Undibacterium sp. 5I1: one gene and its partner. Each later gene encodes a partner of the first gene's protein in a complex. Links are inferred from orthologs where the notes say so. Each region holds a gene or a part of one and is shown on either strand. Other genes may lie near its edges.

Region 1 (5,070 bases):
AATTGCGTTCAGGATCAGCGTTGGCAAAATAAGGTTCAGCACCGGCCAAGTATGCTGCGCCTTCATAAATTTGGTAAAACGGATTGGGGCACAGAACGATAGGTTTGCCGTACTGGTTATCGCTGGGATCGATGACTGTTTGCGCTAAAGCAAAAAGCGCCTCGCGTGAACCATTTACCGGCAAAATCTGAGTGGCAGCATCCAAAGCAGGTATTGCATAACGACGTGCCAGCCAATTTGCAATCGACATTCTTAATGCATCCGAACCCGCAGTCGACGGATATGCGCTTAGGCCGTCTAAATGATCTGTCACGGCCTGACGGATAAATGCTGGTGTCGGATGCTTAGGCTCACCAATACCTAAGCTGATTGCTTTGTAGGCTGGATTTGGTTTGACATCCGCGAACAGAAGTTTTAGCTTTTCAAAAGGGTAAGGTTGAAGTTTTTGCAGGAAAGGATTCACTGTAAATTCACGAGTAGTGGTGGAATTGCGATCTAAAAATGATGTTTTCATCATCTTTTGCTAGAAAAACTAAAGAATAACGCCATATTATAGCCTTCCACGTTGCGTTGCGGCATAGGGAACGCCTTAGTTGGGCATCATCAAAAACGGAATTTCACACCTTCAAAATGTTATGATGATTGAAAAAGTAATGTGTAAAACATGGGACTGGAAAAAATCGATTCAATTTTTGTTTGTAAATGCAAATTGGATATGAGTTTTCAGGCGGAATTTGAACATTAAAGACAGTAAAATTTTATAACGTGCGTTTAACTTCCATTAAATTGTCGGGATTCAAATCTTTTGTCGATCCGACCAACTTTCAGGTTCCAGGCCAGCTCGTAGGCGTGGTCGGTCCCAATGGCTGTGGTAAATCTAATATCATCGATGCCGTACGCTGGGTTTTGGGGGAGTCAAAAGCTTCCGAGCTCCGTGGTGAGTCGATGCAAGACGTTATTTTTAACGGATCTACCCACCGCAAACCTGCTGGTCGCTCTTCTGTTGAATTGGTTTTCGATAATAGTCTGGGTAAAGCAGCCGGTCAGTGGAGTCAATATGCAGAGATCGCCGTTAAACGCACGCTAACGCGCGACGGCACATCAACTTATTACATTAACGGTCAGCCAGTTCGTCGCCGCGATATCCAAGACATCTTTATGGGTACTGGCTTAGGGCCACGCGCTTACGCGATTATTGGCCAAGGCATGATCTCGCGGATTATTGAGGCGCGACCTGAAGAGTTAAGGATATTTTTAGAAGAAGCGGCTGGCGTATCTCGCTACAAAGAGCGGCGTCGCGAAACCGAGAATCGCATTCATGACACTCATGAAAATCTAGTGCGTGTAGAGGACATTCTGCGCGAGTTAAACGCTAATTTAGAAAAACTCGAAGCCCAGGCAGTTGTCGCCAATAAATACAATGAGTTGCAAGGCGACCAGGAAGAGAAGCAAAAACTGCTCTGGTTATTGCGTAAAAATGAAGCGGCAAATGAGCAAACTCGCTATTTCGCAGAAATAGAAAAAACCCAGATAGATTTAGAAGAACAAACCGCCAAGTTACGCCATGTTGAATTAGAGCTAGAGCAAATGCGTCAGGCGCATTATGCGGTTGGCGACAAAATGCATCAGGCACAAGGACACTTGTACCATACCAATGCTGAGATTGGTAGCCTGGAAGCGCAGATCAAGTTTGTCATTGAATCGCGCAGCCGTTTACAGAGCCAGCTCAATTCTTTGACGGCACAGCGTGATCAATGGCAACGTCAGGGGCAACAATTTCAAGATGATCTGGCTGAGGCCGAAATTCATGTGGAAGAACTCGGTGAACGTTCTGAGCAGGCGCAAGAAATCGCCCAGCAGCAGAACGATAAAATCCCAGCGTTAGAACAAGTCTGGCGTGAGGCGCAACTCAAAACCACAGAGTCGCGTGCCAAGATCATGCAGTTGCAACAGCAGATCGAGCTGGAATCGGCACATCAGCGCAATGCCTCGAATATTCTGAACACACTGGCTACCCGTAAAGAACGTTTGCAGCAAGAAAAACAAGGCTTGGCAATTCCAGATAACGTGCATCTGGAAAATCTGTCCTTGCAATTGGAAGAGAAAAAACAAGTACTAGAAGAGTCGTCCATGCAGTTGGAAGAAGCACAAGAGCGCTTGCCAATTATTGAGGAAGAACGTCGCGCGGCGCAACAACAAGTCAACCAAGATGCCGCCGCTTCAGCACAATTAGATGCGAGGCTGCAAGCGCTGAAACAGTTGCAAGAGAAGGTTTTGAGTCAGGGCAAAGTACAACCTTGGTTGGAAAAGCATGAACTCAGCGGTTTGCCAAAGCTCTGGCAAAAACTACACATTCAACAAGGTTGGGAAACTGCGCTCGAGGCTGTGTTACGTGAGCGGACCTCAGCGTTGGAAATGTCCAATCTTGATTGGGCTAAAGCATTCTTTAATGATGCTCCGCCAGCGAAGCTTGCTTTGTATTCTCCGCAGGTGAATACGCCAACAACCGAGTCAGTTGCTGGTTTGCAGCCTTTGCTATCTTTGCTTCAACTAAATGATGCTGGCGTACGCGGCTTATTGCAGGACTGGTTACATCAAGTGTATGCGTCTGATGATGTTGCCAGTGCGTTCCAAAACCGGGATAAATTGCCATTAGGTGCGTGCTTTATCACCAAGCAAGGCCATGTCATTAGCAAGACTAGCGTACGGTTTTATGCAGCGGATTCTGAACAAGATGGTGTGCTGGCGCGTCAGCAAGAAATCGATAATATTAGCAAGCAATCTCGTGCTCAACAAATGCTGGCAGATGAATCCAAAACGCGCACGGTGCGGGCGGAATCTGCTTACACGCAAGCGGCACAAAGCTTGCAAGAGTTGCGCCAGCGGGTCACTAGCCTGACCCAGACGGTGCATAGCTTGCAAATCGAATTTATGAAGCTGTCAGAAGTGCAAGCGCGTTTTAATCAGCGTAGTACGCAAATCATGAGCGACCTGACAGAAATCGCGGCACAAGAAAGCGAACAGCAACAAGCGAAAATTGAATCCGAAGAGAAGTTTGAGATGCTAGATATTGATCTCGCCGAACTGCAAGAAAATCATGAGCAAGCTCAGACCAATTATCTCGAAAAAGAACAGCATTTAACGGACGCTCGCCACCGCTTACGTGATTTAGAATTAGCTGCACAAGAAAGTGCGTTCTCAGAAAAAACCCATCGTAATAAAATGGAGGAGTTGCGTCGCAGTATTGCCACGGCCGTAGAGCAATCTGCCCAGCTATTTGCAAATATGCAGCAAGGTCATCTTGAGTTAGAGGAAATGGATGACCAGACTGCCCAAGCTGGTTTGCAGTCTTTGTTGGAAAAACGGAGCGACCAAGAGCGCGCGCTATCGGATGCGCGTCACGAGCTTGATCAACTGACGCAAAAATTACGTCAGGTAGAAGAGAGCAAAATGCAGGTAGAGCGCAGCCTGCAACCACAACGCGACAGAATCGTGGAGTTGCAACTCAAAGAACAGGCAGCGCGTTTAAATCAAGAGCAATTCGCAGAACAATTGCGTAATTTTGACGTAGATGAACAAGCTCTTTCACAAAAATTGCATGACGATATGAAACCATCGTATCTACAAGGTGAAGTCACCAGATTGACAAACGCGATCGCTGCATTGGGCGCCGTGAATATGGCAGCGTTAGATGAGTTGGCGCAAGCGACTGAGCGCAAAACTTTCCTGGATGCGCAATATGCCGATTTGAACGAAGCTATTACGACCTTGCAAGATGCTATTCATAAAATCGATATTGAAACGCGTGATCTTTTGCAAGATACATTCAATAAAGTGAATCTCCATTTTGCCGAATTATTCCCGATTTTATTTGGCGGTGGACAAGCGAAATTGATTATGACTGGCGATGAAATTCTGGATTCGGGTGTGCAGGTGATGGCACAGCCACCAGGTAAGAAAAACGCCACAATTCACTTATTGTCCGGTGGTGAAAAAGCGCTGACTGCAACGGCATTAGTATTCTCGATGTTCCAGTTAAATCCGGCACCGTTTTGCTTGTTGGATGAGGTTGACGCACCGCTTGATGATTCAAACACGGAACGTTTCTGTAACATGGTGAAACGTATGTCCGCTAACACACAGTTTTTGTTCATCTCCCATAATAAAATTGCGATGGAAATGGCGCAGCAACTGATAGGCGTCACCATGCAAGAGCAGGGAGTTTCTCGTATCGTTGCGGTGGATATGGAGTCCGCCGCACATTTCGCATCTGAGGCGCAAGCAGCATGACAGATCTACAAATTGTTTTACTCGGAGCCGGTGGTGCCTTTTTAGTGGGCATCGTTGCATACAATAAATGGCAAGAATATAAAGCGAAGAAAAGTGTTGATCAGGCATTTGGTGCAGGACACGATGACGTCCTGATGAACCGGGATGCCTATCCGGAATATCCAGATAAATTGGCAGAACCTCGTTTTAAAGAAGAGACATACAAAGAAGATGTATTCAACTCGCCGCGCCATGAACCTAGTTTGGATACTGATTTTGCAGAAGAAAATTCAGATTTTGGACAGCAAAATGCTATCACTGATCGCACAGCTACTTCATCATTTGGCGCCGCCGAAAAAGAATTGCCCGTCGATGAATTGATCGATTGCATCATTCCTTTAGAGTTTGATGCGCCAGTGCGCGGCGAAAAATTATTGAGTGAAATCCAAGGCCTCAAGTATGTTGGCAAAAAGCCGGTACATTTCATTGGATTAAGTCATGATGGTGTGCGCGATGTGATCGCTCATGGTGGAATTTATACCGCCTTATTTGCTGGCGTGCAAATGGTCAATCGTAGCGGGCCTATCAATGAATTAGAGTATTCAGAATTTGTGACGAAGCTGCGCGAAATTGCAGACCGACTGAACGCACATTCAGATATTCCTGATATGAACCAGGTCATGTCCAATGCACGCGAACTACATCAGTTTGTGTCTGAGCACGACGCACAATTGAGTGTCAATGTATTGGCCAACGGCGCGCCATGGGCTGTTGGTACTTTACTTGCTGCGCTAGAAAAAC
Region 2 (3,483 bases), 1.4 Mb from region 1 along the record:
CCGGTTGATCTGTTTCGCCGTCCATTGTTTTTACTGTCAGTATTAACGGCAATTTGTACCTTCACCACTCAAAGTCTTGCCTTTGTATCACTGCCTTTTTATTTTGAGACGGTATTAGGGCGTTCACCAGTAGAAACGGGCTTTTTGATGACGCCTTGGGCGGCACTGGTTGCTGTGATGGCGCCTATTGCAGGACGATTGAGTGATCATTATTCACCAGGAGTACTCGGTGGCATTGGTCTTGCTGCATTATCAGCTGGTATGTTGTCTCTTGTGCTCATGCCCCTGAACCCCTCAGTGTTTGATATTGGCTGGCGTATGGCTATGTGCGGTATCGGTTTTGGATTTTTTCAAGCGCCTAATCTGAAGGCGATTATGGGAGCTGCGCCCTTATCCCGAGCTGGTGGCGCTAGTGGTATTGTTGCTACCTCCCGTCTGATGGGGCAAGCCTCGGGTGCAGCACTGGTGGCATTTTGCTTTACCTTATCAAATAAAAGCGGTACTAGCTATGCGCTTGGTCTGGGAGCCGTTTTTGCAGCGGTCGCCAGCATCGCCAGTTTCTCTCGCTTACTGGTGGCAACAGACCCACTGTGAGCACGTTCCCTCTCTATATTCAAAAATGCCTAATTTTTTAGGTATTTAAGTAAAAGTATTCTTTTAGTCTCAGATAATGCCAAAACATAGATTGTCCGGACAAAACTCTGTCGCTCATTACTACGTCACTAATGCATTAGTCAATGTGGCCGCAAATAAGAAAATCCCTCTTAATTACTGCTGCATTACAGGGTAAAATGCGGCTTCGATTGTTCTTTTACCTGTTGATCGCGATCATTATGAAGTTCACCAAACAATTTCAGCTTTACCAATCCGAAGCAACTCAGTTTATTCAAAGTCTGAAAAAAGCTAATCCGCAATTAGAGCAAAGCCAGCGTGATGGTCGTGCTTTATTATGGGATAAAGCACCGATTGATCTTGCGACGCAAAAAGACACGATTGAGTCCAATATCGATCAACAAGCTTACGTGTACCAAAACAAAGCCTAAGCCAAGACTGCTGTGATTGCAATCAGCACTACTTTGTCAGCGACAGATTTGCCTCTGGTTGGCAGTAGCGACAGCACGCCCAACGTTGTTGATGGACTGGCGTTCGCCAAACTATATGGCGAGCCGCTGTTCAAACTACCCAACGATCTCTACATCCCGCCAGATGCGCTGGAAATTTTTTTAGAAGCGTTTGAAGGTCCGCTGGATTTGCTGCTCTACCTGATCCGCAAGCAAAATTTCAATATTCTCGATATTCCGATGGCGCAAGTCACGTTGCAATATCTGGACTATGTTGAGCAAATCCGCAAACATAATCTGGAGCTGGCCGCAGAATATTTATTGATGGCAGCGATGTTGATTGAAATCAAATCACGCATGCTCTTGCCCAGCACCAAAAGTCTGGATGATGGCGAAGCAGGCGATCCGCGTGCAGAATTAGTGCGTCGTCTACTGGAATACGAGCAAATGAAACTAGCTGCCTACGACCTCAACGCGGTTCCCCAGCTAGGACGTGATTTTTTGCATGCGCAAGTCTTTGTTGAGCAAAATACGGTATTGCATTGGCCGCAGGTCGACGTGCAAGATTTACAAGCAGCCTGGGCCGACGTGCTAAAACGAGCAACACTTGTCGCCCACCACAAAATCAGCCGTGAAGAACTATCTGTACGTGAGCACATGACAGGTATTTTACGCAAATTGCAGTCCGCTAAATTTATCGAGTTTTCAGATCTATTTGATCCTAGTAAAGGTGCACCAGTTCTGGTGGTTAATTTTGTTGCCTTGCTTGAACTCGCAAAAGAAACTTTAATAGAAATCACTCAGGCAGAAGCTTTTGCACCGATTTATGTGAGACTCGCTTATTTGCCAACGCACTCACCTAATTAATCGCTAAGCCAGCAAACCCTTGCTAAGAATCAAATCATAGTCGTCACATTCACTCACTCTTATCCTCATGAAAATTATTTCCTCTATCGAAGAATTGCGCGATCAACTACGTGGTCAATTACGGACTGCGTTTGTACCGACGATGGGCAATTTGCATGAAGGTCATTTGTCCCTGATGCGCCTGGCAAAAAAACATGGCGATCCGATTGTGGCATCGATTTTCGTCAATCGATTACAGTTTGGCCCGAACGAAGATTTTGATAAATATCCGCGTACTTTTCAGGCTGACGTAGAAAAGCTGGAGAAGGAAGGTGTGTATGTATTGTTCGCCCCGACAGAAAAAGACCTCTATCCAGAACCACAAGAATACCGGGTGCGTCCACCCGACGATCTGGGGAATATCTTAGAGGGCGAATTCCGCCCTGGCTTTTTTACCGGCGTTAGTACTGTTGTACTGAAATTATTTTCTTGCGTCCAGCCCCGTGTTGCGGTGTTTGGTAAAAAAGATTACCAACAATTAATGATCATCCGGAATATGGCAAAGCAGTTTGCCTTACCAACTGAAATTATCGCAGCCGATACCTGGCGCGCTGATGATGGACTCGCACTGTCATCACGCAACGGTTATTTGTCCGAGGCTGAACGCGCAGAAGCGCCTGTTTTATACCAGACACTGAATGAGGTTGCGCAAGAAATCCGTTCAGGGCATCTGGATATTTTTGAGCTGGAAAAGAAAGCCATGGCGAAACTAGCAAATCGTCATTGGAAGCCAGATTATATTTCTGTACGCAAGCGTTCCGACCTGCAACCACCGTCTGCTGGCGATATTGCGCAGAAGGCGGAGCTGGTGGTAGTCGCCGCCGCCAAGCTTGGCAACACCCGCCTGATCGACAATCTGGAAGTCTGATGACACAGCTTGCAAAAAGCAGAGAGCACTTTTGTCTCATCAAAAAACTAACTGCTTTCATGGCACTGGCAGCGATCAGCTTGCACAGTGTCGTGGGGCACGCCGCCATCAGCGTGACTGATGATGCACAACATGTGGTCACGCTGGCGAAGCCAGCACAGCGCGTTATCAGCCTCGCGCCGCATGCGACTGAGTTGTTGTTTGAGGCCGGTGCCGGTAGCCAAATTGTCGGCGTCAGCGAATACAGCGACTTTCCGGAAGCTGCGAAAAAAATCCCTTCGATTGGCAATGTATTCGCATTAGATGTAGAACGCATCATTGCGCTCAAACCCGACCTGATCGTGGTCTGGGGTACTGGCAACGGCAAAACCCTAGCTAGTAAATTGCGCGATACCCATATCCCGATATTCGAGAGCGAGCCACGCAGTTTTGAAGATATTGCCAGTTCAATAGAACGTCTGGCAGTTCTGACTAACAAGCAAGCGACCGGCAATGCAGCCGCCCAACGTTTCAGAATTCGTTTAGAAAAATTGCGCCAAACTTATCAGCCCGGCTTACCGTCCGGCTTGTCGCCCAGTTCACAAGTCAGCACTGCAAACGCAGCAGAAAAACAAAGAATCGTCAGCGTGTTTTATCAAATCTGGCGCA

Evidence for each region.
Region 2: the proteins of smc (region 1) and RGU72_RS01935 are in contact, whole or in part, in a crystal structure (PDB 3ZGX), measured with the Bacillus subtilis proteins. The link is inferred for Undibacterium sp. 5I1 from one-to-one orthologs.

What each region holds. Positions count from the first base shown.
Region 1 is NZ_JAVIWI010000001.1:1,885,651-1,890,720, reverse strand. Bases 396-4,490 are described here. They hold smc (chromosome segregation protein SMC), read left to right. Parts: upstream 396-765; coding sequence 766-4,290; downstream 4,291-4,490. Other genes in these bases: RGU72_RS08335 (cell division protein ZipA C-terminal FtsZ-binding domain-containing protein), read left to right, coding at 4,287-4,490; dapC (succinyldiaminopimelate transaminase), read right to left, coding at 396-463. In the rest of the region: more of dapC, read right to left, coding at 1-395; more of RGU72_RS08335, read left to right, coding at 4,491-5,070. UniProt on the Bacillus subtilis protein: Required for chromosome condensation and partitioning.
Region 2 is NZ_JAVIWI010000001.1:450,619-454,101, forward strand. What follows is about bases 1-2,996. They hold RGU72_RS01935 (ScpA family protein), read left to right. Parts: upstream 1-1,064; coding sequence 1,065-1,928; downstream 1,929-2,996. Other genes in these bases: RGU72_RS01925 (MFS transporter), read left to right, coding at 1-594; RGU72_RS01930 (DUF3460 family protein), read left to right, coding at 834-1,043; panC (pantoate--beta-alanine ligase), read left to right, coding at 1,996-2,835; RGU72_RS01945 (cobalamin-binding protein), read left to right, coding at 2,835-2,996. Also shown: more of RGU72_RS01945, read left to right, coding at 2,997-3,483. UniProt on the Bacillus subtilis protein: Participates in chromosomal partition during cell division. May act via the formation of a condensin-like complex containing Smc and ScpB that pull DNA away from mid-cell into both cell halves.